2 regions of the Streptomyces sp. NPDC002573 genome follow, and region 2 is predicted to be linked to the other one. Evidence: riboswitches for the same ligand, from Rfam matches in the RefSeq annotation. Region 2 holds a riboswitch; the other holds the start of a gene.
The links. Region 2 has a riboswitch for glycine ahead of gcvT (glycine cleavage system aminomethyltransferase GcvT). Riboswitches for the same ligand answer to the same signal wherever they lie in the genome.

Region 1 (8,627 bases), on a different contig from region 2:
AAGGCCGCGGAACGGAGTGCGGGGGTCTGACGGGCGCGCCGGCCGTACCGGAACAGGCGCGCTGGGAGACCGGGACTCTGAGAGCATGCAGGTCACGCCGTGGAGCGGGGCGACCGGCGATGAGCCGTCGTGAAGCCCGATGCGGCAGCCGGAGACGCGACCTCCGCGGTCACCGCTCGATGGTCTGTACGGCATCTCACGATCCGCCGCCAGAGCATTCGGCTAGCCTTTCCCCGCGGTGGGGCACGAGAAACCACTCCTAGGGTGATTATCACTCGGCGTGCCGAGTGTGGCGATCGTTGACGCACCCCTGGTGACTGCCTACCGTCGAGAGGGCAGGTCAAGGACGGAGGTCGGCGTGAGAAGCAGCGGCGGCGGTACGGCAGGGGGGGCTCCCGGACGCAGTCTGGGAGAGAACGGTCCGTACCCTCCTCCAAGCTCTCGGCTCCGCGCGAGCGGGGCATGCCCCCACCACGACGACACGGCCGGCACCGCCCCTCAGCGGCCGACGGCCGTGGCGGGCGACGCGGGGGTGGCGGCCGAGCATGTCGGCTATCGCGGCCCCACGGCGTGCGCCGCCGCGGGCATCACCTACCGGCAGCTGGACTACTGGGCCAGAACGGGTCTCGTCGAACCGAGCGTGCGCCCGGCGTACGGGTCCGGGACCCAGCGGCTGTACAGCTTCCGGGACGTCGTCGTCCTCAAGATCGTCAAGCGCTTCCTCGACACCGGCGTGTCCCTGCAGAACATCCGCACCGCCGTCCAGCACCTCAGGGAGCGCGGCTTCTCCGACCTGGAGCGGATGACGCTGATGAGCGACGGCGCGACGGTCTACGAGTGCACCTCACCCGACGAGGTCCACGCCCTGCTCCAGGGCGGTCAGGGCATCTTCGGCATCGCCGTGGGCGTCGTGTGGCGTGACGTGGAGAGCGCACTGTCGCAGCTCCATGGGGAACGGGTCGACACCGGGGAGACCATCGTCGGCCACAACCCCGCGGACGAACTGGCGCAGCGCCGCAACCGGGCGGTCTGACACACGCCGCGACCACGGGTCGCGTTGTCAGTGGCGTAGGGCAGCATCGGAGATGTGAGAACCGCGCCCACGATCCTGCATCTCGACATGGATGCCTTCTACGCCTCGGCGGAGCAGGCAGCCAAGCCGAGCCTGCGCGGGAAGGCCGTCGTCGTGGGCGGCCTGGGGCCCCGCGGGGTGGTGGCGACGGCGTCCTACGAGGCGCGCGTGTTCGGGGTGCACTCGGCGATGCCGATGGCCCAGGCGCGTCGCCTCGCACCGAACGCCGCGTATCTGACGCCGCGCTTCGGGTTCTACCGGCAGATCAGCGAGCAGGTCATGACCCTGCTGAGGGCCCTGTCGCCGCTGGTGGAGCCGCTGAGCCTCGATGAGGCGTTCGTGGACCTGGAGGCCGGGGGAGTGGCCTGGGACGAGGAGTCGGCGCGGCTCGTGGGGGTCAGGCTGCGCGCGGACATCCGGTCGGTCACGGGGCTGACGGGCTCGGTGGGACTCGCCGCCTCCAAGATGCTCGCCAAGATCGCCTCCGAGCAGGCCAAGCCGGACGGCCTGGTGCTGATCCCGCCGGGCACCGAGCGGGCGCTGCTCGGCCCGATGTCGGTGCGCACGCTGCCCGGGGTCGGGCCCGCCACCGGGGACCATCTGCGGAGGGCCGGGATCACCACGGTCGACGAGATCGCCGAGGCCGGCGAGGACGAACTGGTCAGGCTGCTGGGCAAGGCCCATGGGCAGGCGCTGTACGCCATGGCGCTGGCCCGGGACGACCGGCCCGTCGTCGCGGAGCGGGAAGCCAAGTCGGTGTCGGTCGAGGACACGTACGACGTCGACATCCATGACCGGATCCGGGTCGGACTGGAGGTGCGGCGGCTCGCGGACCGTTGTGTGCGGCGGCTTCGGGACGCCGGAGTGTCGGGAAGGACCATCGTGCTGAAGGTGCGCAGGTACGACTTCTCGACCCTCACCCGCTCCGAGACCCTGCGCGGACCGACGGACGACCCCGCGGTGGTGCGCGAGGCGGCCGGGCGGCTGCTGGAGTCCGTGGACACCACCGGCGGGGTGCGGCTGCTGGGCGTCGGCGTCACCGGGCTCGCCGACTACACCCAGGAGGACCTGTTCGCCCAGGCGCATCTGGCGGCCGGGGAGGCGGTGGCGGAGGAGCGTGCGGAGGAGGAGGCCGTCGCCGGGCCCGCCGACGAGCCGCCGGAGGCACCGGCCGAGCCGGTCTGGCGCGCGGGGCAGGACGTGCGGCACATCGACCACGGGCACGGCTGGGTGCAGGGCAGTGGGCTGGGCAGGGTGACGATACGGTTCGAGACGCCCGACTCGGGGCCGGGCCGCGTGCGCACGTTCCGCACCGACGACCCCCGGCTGGAGCCGGCGGATCCGCTGCCCCTGGTGTCCCGAAGACCCGAGGCTGCCGCAGAGAGTCCCCAGGCTGCCGAGGAGAGCTCGGAGGCCGCCGAGGACAGTGCCCGCCCTCAGGCCCCGTCGGGCTTCGCCAGCCGCCCGAAGTCGCGGTCCGGCGGCGCGGGCGGCGGGGCCACGTCGAGCCCGTAGTGGTGGTAGAGCTGCAGTTCCTGCTCGGGGGAGAGATGCCGCCCGACCCCGAAGTCGGGTGCCTCCTTGATCAGCGCACGTTCGAAGGGCACGTAGAGCGCGCCCTCGACCAGCCGGCTGGGTTCCAGGGGCACGAACGCGTCCCTGCTGAACAGACCCGTCCGTATGGCCGCCCACTCCGGCACCCCGGTCGCGTCGTCGAGATAGATCTCGTCGATCGTGCCGATCTTGACGCCATTGCGGTCGAACGCCTTGCGGCCGATCAGATTCCGCGGATCGATCTCGGTCTGCACGGTCCCTCCAACTGGTCGCAACACATCCGTCAGCACTACAAAAGAGCACATTCAGCACGGCGGCCACTCGAAGGTTGTCCTGTTGTCCCCGCTGGTAGGCTGGCAAACGGCTGTCGACCCCGTGCGGGAGAGCCCTCCGGAGCGATCCGGAGGCGCCGAAGGAGCAAACCCTCCCCGGAAACTCTCAGGCACACGTACCGCACGGACGAGGTCACTCTGGAAAGCAGGGCGGGTGTCGACGGCTCCCGCTCTCACCGACGGTGAAAACCGGAACGCCTTCGGGCGGACCGGTGAAGCTCTCAGGTCGAGATGACAGAGGGGGAGGCCGTCGGGGTACCCACGCCGAGGTACCCCTCGAAGGTCGCGTCAGACCAGGAGGCCTCCGCAATGACCGCCCATCGCATTCCGCTCTCCAAGCTCGAGCAGGGTACGCCCTTCGAGCAGCGCCACATCGGGCCCGACCAGGAGGCGCGGGCCAAGATGCTCGCGCATGTCGGCTACGGCTCGCTCGACGAGCTCACGGCCGCCGCGGTCCCGGACGTGATCAAGAACGCCGACGCCCTGGACCTGCCGGGCGCACGCACCGAGGCCGAGGTGCTGGCCGAGCTGCGCTCGCTCGCCGACCGCAACCAGGTCCTCGACTCCATGATCGGTCTCGGGTACTACGGCACCTTCACGCCGCCGGTGATCCTCCGGAACGTGATGGAGAACCCGGCCTGGTACACCGCGTACACCCCCTACCAGCCGGAGATCTCGCAGGGTCGGCTGGAGGCGCTGCTGAACTTCCAGACCACGGTCGCCGACCTCACCGGCCTGCCGACCTCCGGCGCCTCCCTGCTCGACGAGGGCACGGCCGCCGCCGAGGCGATGGCGCTGTCCCGGCGCATGGGCAAGAACAAGAAGGGCCTGTTCCTGGTCGACGCGGACGTGCTGCCGCAGACCATCGCCGTGATCGAGACCCGTGCCGAGCCCACCGGGGTCGAGATCGTCGTCGCCGACCTCAGCGACGGCATCCCGGCCGAGGTCGCCGAGCGTGAGATCAACGGCGTACTGATCCAGTACCCGGGCGCCTCCGGTGCCGTACGCGACATCAAGCCGGTCATCGAGCAGGCCCACGAGCTGGGCGCGCTGGTCACCGTCGCCGCCGACCTGCTCGCGCTCACGCTGCTGACCTCCCCCGGCGAGCTGGGCGCCGACATCGCCGTCGGCACCACCCAGCGCTTCGGCGTGCCGATGGGCTTCGGCGGCCCGCACGCCGGCTACATGGCCGTGCACGAGAAGTTCGCCCGCAGCCTGCCGGGCCGGCTCGTGGGTGTCTCCGTGGACGCGGACGGACACAAGGCGTACCGGCTGGCGCTGCAGACGCGTGAGCAGCACATCCGCCGTGAGAAGGCGACCAGCAACATCTGCACCGCCCAGGTGCTGCTCGCGGTGATGGCCGGGATGTACGCCGTCTACCACGGGCCCGAGGGCCTGCGCACCATCGCGCAGCGCACGCACCGGTACGCCGCGATCCTGGCCGCGGGGCTCACCGCCGGCGGGGTCGAGGTCGTCCACGGTTCCTACTTCGACACCCTCACCGTGCGGGTGCCGGGCCGGGCCGACGCGGTCGTCACCGCCGCCCGCGAGCGGGGTGTGAACCTGTACCTCGTCGACGCAGACCACGTCTCGTTCGCCTGTGACGAGACGACCGGGCGGGCCCAGCTGGCCGCCGTCTGGGGCGCGTTCGGCGTCGAGGGCGATGTCGCGGCGCTCGACGGCACGACCGAGGACGCGCTTCCGCAGAAGCTGCTGCGCACCGGCGCCTACCTGACGCACCCGGTCTTCCACCAGCACCGTTCCGAGACCGCGATGCTGCGCTACCTGCGCCGGCTGGCCGACCGCGACTACGCGCTGGATCGGGGCATGATCCCGCTGGGCTCCTGCACCATGAAGCTCAACGCGACCACCGAGATGGAGCCGGTGACCTGGCCCGAGTTCGGGCAGCTGCACCCCTTCGCGCCCGCCGACCAGGCCGAGGGCTACCTCACGCTCATCCGTGAGCTGGAGGAGCGCCTCGCCGAGGTCACGGGCTACGACAAGGTCTCCCTCCAGCCCAACGCCGGTTCGCAGGGTGAGCTCGCCGGTCTGCTCGCGGTGCGCGGCTACCACCGTGCCAACGGCGACGACCAGCGCACGGTGTGCCTCATCCCGTCCTCCGCGCACGGCACCAACGCCGCCAGCGCCGTCATGGCCGGTATGAAGGTCGTCGTCGTGAAGACCGCCGAGGACGGCGAGATCGACGTCGTTGACCTGCGCGCCAAGATCGAGCAGTACCGCGACGAGCTGTCGGTGCTGATGATCACCTACCCGTCCACGCATGGTGTGTTCGAGGAGCACGTCGCCGACATCTGCGCCGCCGTGCACGAGGCCGGCGGCCAGGTGTACGTCGACGGCGCCAACCTCAACGCCCTGGTGGGCCTCGCCAAGCCCGGTCACTTCGGCGGCGACGTCTCGCACCTCAACCTGCACAAGACGTTCTGCATCCCGCACGGTGGCGGCGGCCCCGGCGTCGGCCCGGTCGGTGTGCGCGCTCACCTGGCGCCGTACCTGCCGAACCACCCGCTGCAGCCTGCGGCCGGCCCCGAGACAGGCGTCGGCCCGATCTCGGCCGCCCCGTGGGGCTCGGCGGGCATCCTGCCGATCTCGTGGACCTACGTCCGGCTGATGGGCGGCGAGGGTCTCAAGCGGGCCACGCAGATGGCCGTGCTCTCCGCCAACTACATCGCCAAGCGCCTGGAGCCGCACTTCCCCGTGCTCTACACCGGCCCGGGCGGTCTGGTCGCGCACGAGTGCATCGTCGACCTGCGCCCGCTGACCAAGGCGACCGGCGTCAGCGTCGACGACGTCGCCAAGCGGCTGATCGACTACGGCTTCCACGCGCCCACGATGTCGTTCCCGGTGGCCGGCACGCTGATGATCGAGCCGACCGAGTCCGAGGACCTCACCGAGATCGACCGGTTCTGCGACGCGATGATCGCCATCCGTTCCGAGATCGAGAAGGTCGGCTCGGGCCAGTGGCCCGCCGAGGACAACCCGCTGCGGGGCGCCCCGCATACCGCGGCGGCGCTCGGCGGCACGTGGGAGCACGCGTACACGCGTGAGGAGGCCGTCTTCCCGGCCGGTGTGTCGGCCGCGGACAAGTACTGGCCGCCGGTGCGCCGCATCGACCAGGCCTTCGGCGACCGCAACCTCGTCTGCTCCTGCCCGCCGCTGGACGCTTACGAGGAGTAATCGGCATAGGACATGCGTCGGGGCCGGTGCGGAGCGTATGTCTCCGGCCGGCCCCTCGTGTCACTGGGCAGCGTCTGCCCCTTGCCTCACGGGGCAGACGCTGCCCCGTGTGCGCCGCTCAGGCGGCCGTCATCACCTGGTCCGTGCCCAGCGGGCGGTGCGGAGCGATGATCTGGCCGTCGGGCAGAAGCTCACCGGTGTCCTCGAAGAGCAGAACGCCGTTGCACAGCAGGCTCCATCCCTGCTCCGGGTGGTGCGCCATGAGGCGGGCGGACTCCCGGTCGGCGGATTCGGCGGTCGGGCACGGTGGCTGGTGCTGGCACATGATGGATGGGATCTTTCGCTCTGTCGTGATGGGTGAGATGGCTGCCGTGTCTGTCCTGCGGCTTGTCATGTCGTCCATGGCCGCCCCCCGTAGGCGATACGTTCGGGACCCAGTCTTGCCCCACGGCTGTCGATCCGCAGGCATTTCGCTGTACCGGTTCTCACAGGTTCATGACGCGTCACCCGCGCGGACGGTTCAGCTCAACTCCCCGGTCCCTTCGGATGGTTTGTGATAGCCGGAAGAGGCTAGTCCGTGCAGGCCGGCCCCTGCACGGAACGTGCCCCGCGGCCGTTTCCGGCCGCGGGGCACGGGTCGGGTCGGGCTTGTCCTACGCGGGCGAGCCGAGCAGCGGGGCCGGTGCCATGCGCAGGGTGAGCACCGGCAGGAGGCCGGCGACGCCGTGCGGACGGTGGGCCGCTACCCCGGGCGGCGCCGGGGCGAGCGGGACCAGGAGATCGGTCGCGGCCAGGGAGCCCGCCGCGCCGTCGGCGGAGCAGTCGCCGTGCAGCCACAGGGTGAGCATGTACAGCTTCGGCACGGACAGCAGTCGGGCCTGGTAGGGCTGGGTCGCCGCCTCCTCCGCCTGGCGCAGGGCGCGTTCGGTGGCGGCGATGTAGGGGCCTTCGAAGAAGTGCGAGAACGCCCAGCCGTCAGGGGTGAGCATGGTCTCGGCTGCGGCGACCGCGCGGTCCCCGCAGCGGATGAGGAAGCGCCACCCTGCGAGGCGGGTGACCCACTCGCCGGTGGGAGTGATCCGGTCCAGTACGTGCACGGGCAGCGGGAGTTCGGGTGTCGCGGGTCCCTGGGCGGCTCGCAGGGACGGGGTACGAGCCTCCTGCACCGCGGTGGGGGAACCGAGTGCCGTGAGGACGGAACGGAGAGCGGGCGCGGGTGCCGGGGGGACATGCAGGAGCATGGTGGGTCGCCTCTCATTCGACAGGCAGTGGCGCGGGGGGCGGTGCGGGAAGGGGGCGGGCGGACGTCGCTGTCAGCTCTCGGGGTCAGAGGAGCGGGGGAGCCGTGCCCGGACGAATGGAGGCGCTTCGACGACAGGCCTCAGGACCGCGCGCGCCAACTCTCTCTGCCTCGTGCGGAAAGTTTATACGACACATGTTCATGCAATGTTTCGTCTAGTCGTCCCGCGGATGACGAGCAAGGCAATATCCGGTCGCTGATTGGCAGGGATTCATCCCGATATCGAGCGGGTTCACCGCGTATGACCTCGGATTACTCGTCCGTAGCGGACGGCCGATTCTCGTCGACGTTTTTTACGACGAGGTTGCGTCCAGAAAATGCATATCGCCGTATGCCGGGGGAATGTGCCCCGTGCCGCTTCCCACCAGCCTAGCGGGTGGCGGCCGTGCGCGGGGGCGTTATCGATCGCGTTGCCGGGGCATCATCCACCGTGACCCGAGGACAGCAGGGGCCGGGACGTCGGCCTGCCCATCCCAGGAGGGACGTAGTCGATGGGAGAGAAGGTCGTGGCAGGGGCGTTCGACCTGTCCGATCGTCAGCGCTACCGCGACAAGCTCAGGCGGTGTCTGACGGGATTTGCGCGACTGCTGGAGGAGGAGAGGTTCGATCGTCCGAAGAACCTCATGGGTCTGGAGATCGAATTGAATCTCGCCGGACCCGACGGCATGCCGAGGATGATGAATGCGGAAGTGCTGGAAAGGATTGCCAGTCGAGATTTCCAAACAGAACTCGCCATGTTCAACCTGGAAGTCAACATAGCTCCACACCGGCTGGGTGGCAGGGTATTCGACCGGCTCGCCGAGGAGTTGCGCACCTCGCTCGCGTATGCCCACCGGAAAGCGAACGAGGTCGACGCCGGCATCGTGATGATCGGTATTCTGCCGACACTCGACCGCGACGACCTGGTCTCCTCCAACCTGTCCGCCGTCGACCGGTACACCCTGCTCAACGACCAGATCGTGGCCGCCCGCGGCGAGGACTTCACCCTCGACATCGACGGGGTGGAGCGGCTCGTGTGCACCTCCCGCTCGATCGCGCCCGAGGCCGCCTGCACCTCCGTCCAGTTGCACCTCCAGGTGACCCCGGCCCGCTTCGCCGACGTGTGGAACGCGGCGCAGGCGGTCGCGGCGGCGCAGATCGCCGTCGGCGCCAACTCGCCCTTCCTGTTCGGGCG
Region 2 (8,627 bases):
CCACTCGATGCCTTGTGACGCCGCAACGGGTGGGACGTCGACAGAGAACCCCGGCGGTCACCTTCCCGCCGGGGTTCTTCAACGCTGCACAGGTTTTCCGACCGGCCTCAGCACTCGATGATGTTGACCGCGAGCCCGCCCCGCGCCGTCTCCTTGTACTTGACGCTCATGTCCGCCCCGGTCTCCTTCATCGTCTTGATGACCTTGTCCAGGGAGACCTTGTGGGAGCCGTCGCCGCGCATCGCCATGCGGGCCGCCGTGACCGCCTTGACCGCCGCCATGCCGTTGCGCTCGATGCACGGGATCTGGACCAGACCGCCGACCGGGTCGCAGGTCAGGCCGAGGTTGTGCTCCATGCCGATCTCGGCCGCGTTCTCCACCTGCTCGGGGGTGCCGCCCAGGACCTCCGCCAGCGCGCCCGCCGCCATCGAGCAGGCCGAGCCGACCTCGCCCTGGCAGCCGACCTCCGCGCCGGAGATGGAGGCGTTCTCCTTGAAGAGCATGCCGATCGCGCCCGCGGCGAGCAGGAAGCGGACCACGCCGTCCTCGTCCGCGCCGGGCACGAAGTTGATGTAGTAGTGCAGCACCGCCGGGATGATGCCCGCGGCGCCGTTCGTCGGGGCCGTGACCACCCGGCCGCCGGCGGCGTTCTCCTCGTTCACGGCCATCGCGTAGAGGGTGATCCACTCCATCGCGCGGGCCAGCGGGTCGCCCTCGGCGCGGAGCTGGCGCGCGGTGACGGCCGCGCGGCGGCGAACCTTCAGGCCGCCCGGCAGGATGCCCTCACGGGACAGGCCGCGGGTCACACAGCCCTGCATAACCTGCCATATCTCCAGCAGGCCCGCACGGATCTCCTCCTCCGTGCGCCAGGCCCGCTCGTTCTCCAGCATCAGCGAGGAGATCGACAGACCCGTCTCCTTGGTCAGGCGCAGCAGCTCGTCGCCGGTGCGGAAGGGGTACTTCAGCACCGTGTCGTCGAGCTTGATGCGGTCCGCGCCGACCGCGTCCTCGTCGACGACGAAGCCGCCGCCGACCGAGTAGTAGGTCTTGGTGAGCAGCTCGGCCCCCGTGGCGTCGTACGCCCACAGGGTCATGCCGTTCGCGTGGTAGGGCAGCGCCTTGCGGCGGTGCAGCACCAGGTCGTCGTCGAAGGAGAACGCGATCTCGTGCTCGTCGAGCAGCCGGAGGCGGCCGGACTCCTTGATGTCCTCCACCCGCTGGTCGGCGCCCTCCACGTCCACCGTGCGCGGCGAGGCGCCCTCGAGGCCGAGCAGAACGGCCTTGGGTGTGCCGTGGCCGTGGCCGGTGGCGCCCAGGGAGCCGTACAGCTCGGTGCGCACGGACACGACCGATTCCAGCAGGGCCTCGTTGCGCAGACGCAGGGCGAACAGGCGCGCCGCGCGCATCGGGCCGACCGTGTGGGAGCTGGACGGGCCGATGCCGATCGAGAACAGGTCGAAGACCGAGATGGCCACGGGTACTCCTCAATACGGGGGTGGTGCAGGGGCCGGCCGGGCACCGCGCCTCTCTCCAGTGTGCGCGGTGCCGGCCGAAGGGTGACTTACCGGGCGAGAGCCGGGTACAGCGGGTGCTTGTCGGCCAGGGCCTTCACCCGGTCCTTGAGCGCCTCGGCGTCGTAGGACGGCTTGAGCGCCTCGGCGATGACGTCCGCGACCTCGGCGAAGTCCTCGGCCGTGAAGCCGCGGGTCGCCAGGGCGGGCGTGCCGATCCGAAGGCCCGAGGTGACCATCGGGGGGCGCGGGTCGTTCGGGATCGCGTTGCGGTTGACCGTGATGCCGACCTCGTGCAGACGGTCCTCGGCCTGCTGGCCGTCCAGCTCGGAGTTCCGCAGGTCGACCAGGACCAGGTGCACGTCGGTGCCGCCGGACAGCACGTCCACGCCCACGGCCCGGACGTCGTCCTTGACCAGGCGCTCGGCCAGGATGCGGGCGCCCTCCAGCGTCCGCTGCTGCCGCTCCTTGAAGTCCTCGCTCGCCGCGACCTTGAAGGCGACCGCCTTGGCGGCGACCACATGCTCCAGGGGACCGCCCTGCTGACCGGGGAAGACCGCGGAGTTGATCTTCTTGGCCAGCTCGGCCGTCGAGAGGATCACGCCACCGCGGGGGCCGCCCAGCGTCTTGTGGGTGGTGGTGGTGACCACGTGGGCGTGCGGGACCGGGTTCGGGTGCAGACCTGCCGCGACCAGACCGGCGAAGTGCGCCATGTCGACCATGAGGTACGCGCCGACCTCGTCCGCGATCCGGCGGAAGGCGGCGAAGTCCAGCTGGCGCGGGTACGCCGACCAGCCCGCGACGATCAGCTTCGGGCGGTTCTCCTTGGCGAGGCGCTCGACCTCGCCCATGTCCACGGTGCCGTCGTCGCCCACGTGGTACGCGACCACGTTGTAGAGCTTGCCGGAGAAGTTGATCTTCATGCCGTGGGTCAGATGGCCGCCGTGTGCCAGGTTCAGACCCATGATCGTGTCACCGGGCTGGAGCAGCGCGAACATCGCGGCCGCGTTGGCCTGCGCACCCGAGTGCGGCTGCACATTGGCGTGCTCGGCGCCGAAGAGCGCCTTGACGCGGTCGATGGCGATCTGCTCGACCACGTCGACGTGCTCACAGCCGCCGTAGTAGCGGCGTCCCGGGTAGCCCTCGGCGTACTTGTTGGTGAGGACCGAGCCCTGGGCCTCCATGACCGCGACCGGGGCGAAGTTCTCCGAGGCGATCATCTCGAGGGTGGACTGCTGGCGGTGCAGCTCGGCGTCGACGGCCGCGGCGACATCCGGGTCGAGTTCGTGCAGGGGGGTGTTCAGAAGCGACATGGATGTGGTTCCTCAGCTGCCGGAGAACTCGGTGTACTCGTCCGCGGTGAGCAGGTCGGAGGGCTCCTCCGACACGCGTACGCGGAACAGCCAGCCGCCCTCGAAGGGGGCGGAGTTCACCAGCGACGGGTCGTTCACCACGTCCTCGTTGACCTCGGTGACCTCGCCGGAGACCGGGGAGTAGAGGTCGCTGACCGACTTGGTCGACTCCAGCTCGCCGCAGGTCTCGCCCGCGCTCACCGTGTCACCGACCTCCGGGAGCTGAACGAACACGACATCGCCGAGCGCGTTGGCCGCGTGCTCCGTGATGCCGACCGTCGAGACGCCGTCCTCGGCGCCCGACAGCCACTCGTGCTCCTTGCTGTAACGCAGCTGCTGGGGGTTGTTCATGGCCTGAATTCTCCTGTACGCGCGGGAGTGGTGGTGAAGGGGGACTGCTGAAGGCGTTCGTGAGCAGGCCGGACGGGACGGTGCGACGTCCGGCCCGGGCCCAGTGTCTACTTCTGGCGCTTGTAGAACGGCAGCGCCACGACCTCGTACGGCTCGTGGCTGCCCCGGATGTCCACCGCGACCCCGGCCGTGCCGGGCGCGGAGTGCGCGGCGTCGACGTACGCCATCGCGATCGGCCGGCCCAGCGTGGGGGAGGGCGCGCCGGAGGTGACCTCGCCGATCACCTCGCCGCCGGAGACGACTGCGTACCCGGCCCGCGGCACCCGCCGGCCCTCGGCGACCAGGCCGACCAGGACGCGCGGCGGGTTCTGCGCGGCGCGCTGGGCGGCCTCGTGGAGCGCCGCGCGCCCCACGAAGTCGCCCTCCTTCTCGAACTTCACGACCCGGCCGAGACCGGCGTCGAAGGGGGTCAGGGAGGTGGTCAGCTCGTGCCCGTACAGCGGCATGCCCGCCTCCAGGCGCAGCGTGTCCCGGCAGGACAGACCGCAGGGGATCAGGCCGACCGGCGCACCCGCCCCGGTCAGCGCCTGCCACAGCTTCTCGGCGTGCTCGGGGGCGACGAACAGCTCGAAGCCGTCCTCGCCGGTGTAGCCGGTCCGGGCGATCAGCGCCGGGACGCCGGCGACCGTGCCGGGCAGGCCCGCGTAGTACTTGAGGCCGTCGAGGTCGGCGTCGGTGAGGGACTTCAGGATGCCGGGCGACTCCGGGCCCTGGACGGCGATCAGCGCGTAGGCGTCGCGGTCGTCGCGCACCTCGGCGTCGAAGCCGGCGGACCGTTCCACCAGCGCGTCCAGCACCACCTGGGCGTTGGAGGCGTTGGCGACGACCATGTACTCCCGCTCGCCGAGCCGGTACACGATCAGGTCGTCGAGGATGCCGCCGTCCGCCTGGCAGATCATGGTGTAGCGGGCGCGGCCGACGCCGACCGAGCCGATGTTGCCGACCAGCGCGTGGTCGAGCAGCCGGGCCGCGTCCGGGCCGGTCACCGTGATCTCGCCCATGTGCGAGAGGTCGAAGAGGCCCGCCTTCGTCCGGACCGCGAGGTGCTCGTCGCGCTCGGAGCCGTATCGCAGGGGCATGTCCCAGCCGGCGAAGTCGGTCATCGTCGCGCCCAGCGAACGATGCAGGGCATCGAGCGCGGTACGGCGCAGGGGGCTGCTACTGCTCATCGGTTGTGCTCCCAGGGCGATGGGGTCCCGGCGCGCGAACGAAGCCGGGCGCAGGGGGAGGGCGAGGTGGTTTCCTCCCCATCTGTCATCGGAACCTGAGAGGTTCGCCATGACCCCGCGGGGCGGGTCGTCACGGCTTGCACCTTGGGTGGAGCCACCTGAAGCGGCCCGCTTTCCAGATGTGCCTCGCCCGCGCGGTATCGGGGCCTGAGAGATTCAAGGGAGGGACTTGCTCCTTCGGCGCCCGGGCGGACGTACGGCGACGTACGGACCCGGGACTCTCCCGCGCGGATTCAAGCGGCCGGTATGCAGTTGGCGGGCACATCATTGCACGCCTTGTCCGATCATGGCAGGGCCGTATCCGTGACCGGCTTGTGGCGCTACGGCGACACCATCACGAGACACCGCCCATTACCTTCTCTTTACGCTCGACGGGGACGGGACTTCCTGACCCCCAGGGGAGGACGATCACGGTGGACAGGACGACGGCGTACGCGACGATCTCGGGCATCGCGGTGCCCGCCCAGCCGGGCTCCCCGGCCCGTCGGGCCCGCAGCGAGCCGCGGGCGGTGGCGGGCGCCCGGGTCCGCGATCTGCGGGGCCGGGCGGGCCGGGGCCCCCGGGGGCTCACCTTCCGGGCGGGCGACATCGTCGTGATCACCGGGCTGCCCGGCAGCGGCAAGTCCACCCTCATGCGCCGGGCGGTGCGGGGCGCGCGGATCGACTCCCAGGACGTCCGGGACCGCTGGGACGAGCGGCTGTCCCGCTTTCTGCCGTACGCGGTCTATCGCCCCCTCGTCCGCCTCGCCCACTACGCCGGCCTGCGCCGCGCCCTGCGCGCCCGCACCGGAGTCGTCGTCCACGACTGCGGTACGCAGACCTGGGTGCGCGCCTGGCTGGCCCGCGCGGCCCGCCGCCGCGGCGGCGCCCTCCATCTGCTCGTGCTCGACGTCACCGCGGACACGGCCCTGGACGGTCAGCGCGAGCGCGGCCGTGGCGTCTCGCGGTACGCGTTCCTCAGGCACCGCCGGGCCACCCGGCGCCTGCTGGGCTCCGTCGCGAGGGGAACCGTCCCGGACGGCTGCGGCTCGGTGGTCCTCCTGGACCGGGAGGCGGCGGACGTCCTGCACCGGATCGACTTCGCGGACTGAGGCGGGCGCCGGGGCGGAGGCGGACGTCGGACCGACCCCGCGAACACACCCCCCGCACCCGTTAGCCTTTCGGTCCTCAGCAGTGGTTTCTCAGCTCTTTCGCAGGCGGTAGCAGATGGACTTCCCGGCGGATCTTCCCGCGGACTTCCCCGCACAGACACACCCCCATCCGCACGGCGGATGGCCGGGCAACGAACTGGAAGAGGTGCTCTCCGCCTCGCTCGGCGTCCCGTCGGCCGGCGGCCGGATCGTGGAGGTCCTCGGCCGCAGCTTCCTGTGGGTGCCGCTGCCGAGCGGCGGGGGCCCGCAGAGCGGCCCGCTCGATCTGCCCACGCTGGAGATCGAGGGGCAGGCGTATGTACCGGTGTTCAGTTCGGAGGAGCAGTTCCGCCAGGTCGTCGGCAACCACATGTCGTACACGATCGCGCCCGCCGTCGAGTTCGCCCGCGGGCTGCCCCCGCAGGTCGGCATCGCCGTCAACCCGGGCGGGCTGGTGGGCGTGCCGCTGCCGCCGGCCGCGGTGGCCGAGCTGTGCCGCGGCGGGCGCACCGAACTGGACGGCCCGGTGAGCGGCGGACGGGTCCGGCTCTTCGAGCCCGACTGGCAGGACGACCCGGTGGACTTCCTCGCCGCCGCGTCGGCCGAGTTCGCCGCGACGGGGGTCGTGCTCACCGCCCGCCGCTGCCTGGCGGTGATCGAGACCGCCGACCCGGTGATGTTCATCGGCGTCGAACTCGCCGCCGCGGAGGCCGACATACGGACGCTTCCGCTGGACGCGCTCGGCCGGGCGCTCGGCCGGGTCCCGGTGGGAATGCCCGTGAACATGGTGTTTCTGGATGTGGCGCAGGACCCGGTCGGGGAGTGGCTGCGGGAGCAGGTGCGGCCCTTCTACCAGCACGGTTACTGAACTGCCCGGAAACGCGGCGCGCGCTGCCGTCACGATGTGGGGTGGCGCGCGTCGGGGTGCTGTCAGTATGGCGCCCTAACCTGGTTTCATGGCCGGGACGGAACACGCGGTTTCCGGCTCGGGGCGGGGGTCCGGCCCCCGGCACGGCCGCGGGGGAGTGCAGTGTCCCGCGGACAGGGGAGAATGGCTCGGTCGGGGTGACGCGGCTGAAATCCGTGCACCACGCACCGAAGACCTCCGTCGGGGTTGTCAGGTTTGTCGTGAAGGGGCGGTAGAGGGTGAGCGCGTCGGGCACGGCCGCGGCCGGACAGGTCGAGCAGATGCTGCGCCAGGTGACGCCCGGGCGTTACGACGCCTACGAGGCGCTGCTGCGCCTGCTCGCGACCCCTTCCTCCGGTCAGGTCTGGATGCTGCTCTGGCACGGCCAGGCCGGCTCGCCGGACGCCCAGTACGGAAACATGGACGTGAACGGCTACGGCTACGCGCCCTGCGTCACCTCCGCCCAGGAACTCTCGGCCAGCGGCTGGAACCGCTCGTACGAGGTGGTCGACGCCCTCGACGCGGCCCGCACCCTCTACCCCGACCACTACGGCCTGTGGCTGAACCCGCATGCGCCGGGCGGCGGCGTCGGCATCCCCTGGCTGGATCTGCGCCGTATCGCGACCGGTCTGGAGCGCCAGCCCGCGGGTCCGCTCCGGCTCACCGAACCGGTCATCGAGATCCCGCAGTTCTACGCCGTCCTCACCCAGAACGCGCACCGCACGTCCGCGGTGCGCTCGCTGCGCCGCGCCTGGGTGCAGCCCGCCGTCGGCGCCCCCTACCTGGCCATCGGCCTGGACGTCTACGACACCTCGCCGCCCGCCGTCGACTCGGTGCGCGCGATGATGCAGCAGTCCGTCGTGGCGGTCCCGGAGGGACTGTCCGTGTCGACCGTCGCGATGTCCGACGAGTACGACCCGGTCGCGATGTGGCTCCGCGCCCGTGCCCGTCCGTTCTATGACCGGGAGGCCCACGCCGCCCCCGCCCAGGCTCCGGCGGCCGGGGGATACGGGTATCCGCCGGTGCGTGGGGCGTACTGAGTCCGGAGTGATTCGGGTGGGCCCCCGGACCGTCTCGGATGCCGGTCAGCTACCGTGGCAGGAGCCCCTCTTCGCGCGTAGATGCGGGAGATAGATCCAAATCTTGTGCGGTCTGCCCCACTTGGTGGGTGTCCGCACCCCGTTACCCATCGTCCGGATAACGGAATCCCCTTGTGCGTGTCACGTTTGCGCATCCTTTCATCGCCAAGTCTGGCAACTGATCGCCAAAGCGTTGAAGACTCCCGCTTCAAGGGGTTCCGCCCCTGTGTACGACGGACTGATCATGCCGCCACAGCGGCAAGTGCGGGCCGGTCACCGCCGGTTGAGAGGGGTCCCTGCCAGATGACGGCACCATTGCACGAGCCGACCGCGGAAGCGGCACCGAGTGCTGCCGAGGAAGCGGCCGTAGCCAGTGCTGACGCGAAGGCTGTACAGGGACGTTCCCTGGGCCGCATCGCCTGGGAGCGCCTCAAGCGGGACAAGCTCGCCCTTGCGGGCGGCGTCGTGGTGCTCATCCTCATCGTGATCGCGGTGCTCGCGCCGGTGATCACGAACCTGGTCGGACAGGACCCGGACGTCTACCACGAGAACCTGGTGGACCCGTTGTTCAGCACGCCCACGGGATCGCTGGGCGGCATCAGCGGCGACCATCTGCTCGGTGTCGAGCCGGTCAACGGCCGCGACGTCTTCGCCCGCATCCTGTACGGCGCCCAGATCTCGCTGCTCGTCGGCTTCCTGTCCGCCGTGGTCGCCGTCGTCCTGGGCACCGTTCTCGGCATCCTGGCGGGCTTCTTCGGCGGCTGGGTCGACTCGGTCATCAGCCGGGTCATGGACGGTCTGCTCGCCTTCCCGCAGCTGCTGTTCATCATCGCGCTGGTCTCCGTGATGCCCAACGAGATGCTGGGGCTCTCCGGCACCGGTGTCCGTGTGTTCGTGATGATCCTGGTCATCGGCTTCTTCGGCTGGCCCTACGTGGGCCGCGTGGTGCGCGGCCAGACGCTCTCGATGCGTGAGCGCGAGTACGTCGAGGCGGCCCGTTCGCTCGGC

Region 1: linked by a shared signal. The riboswitch ahead of gcvP (aminomethyl-transferring glycine dehydrogenase) and the one ahead of gcvT (glycine cleavage system aminomethyltransferase GcvT) in region 2 are both predicted to bind glycine.

The regions. Positions count from the first base shown of each region.
Region 1 covers NZ_JBIARC010000022.1:117,033-125,659, reverse strand. Annotated here, with positions in the region: gene ACFYX0_RS21935 (MerR family transcriptional regulator) at 359-1,033, shown strand; gene ACFYX0_RS21930 (DNA polymerase IV) at 1,088-2,587, shown strand; gene ACFYX0_RS21925 (PRC-barrel domain-containing protein) at 2,509-2,880, opposite strand; glycine riboswitch at 2,995-3,090, shown strand; gene gcvP (aminomethyl-transferring glycine dehydrogenase) at 3,268-6,153, shown strand; gene ACFYX0_RS21915 (DUF5999 family protein) at 6,272-6,478, opposite strand; gene ACFYX0_RS21910 (hypothetical protein) at 6,807-7,394, opposite strand; gene ACFYX0_RS21905 (glutamate-cysteine ligase family protein) at 7,945-8,627, shown strand, end outside.
Region 2 covers NZ_JBIARC010000040.1:17,953-26,579, reverse strand. Annotated here, with positions in the region: gene ACFYX0_RS30675 (L-serine ammonia-lyase) at 108-1,475, opposite strand; gene glyA (serine hydroxymethyltransferase) at 1,562-2,824, opposite strand; gene gcvH (glycine cleavage system protein GcvH) at 2,837-3,214, opposite strand; gene gcvT (glycine cleavage system aminomethyltransferase GcvT) at 3,322-4,443, opposite strand; glycine riboswitch at 4,629-4,739, opposite strand; gene ACFYX0_RS30655 (AAA family ATPase) at 4,911-5,594, shown strand; gene ACFYX0_RS30650 (enhanced serine sensitivity protein SseB) at 5,710-6,501, shown strand; gene ACFYX0_RS30645 (enhanced serine sensitivity protein SseB C-terminal domain-containing protein) at 6,780-7,580, shown strand; gene ACFYX0_RS30640 (ABC transporter permease) at 7,923-8,627, shown strand, end outside.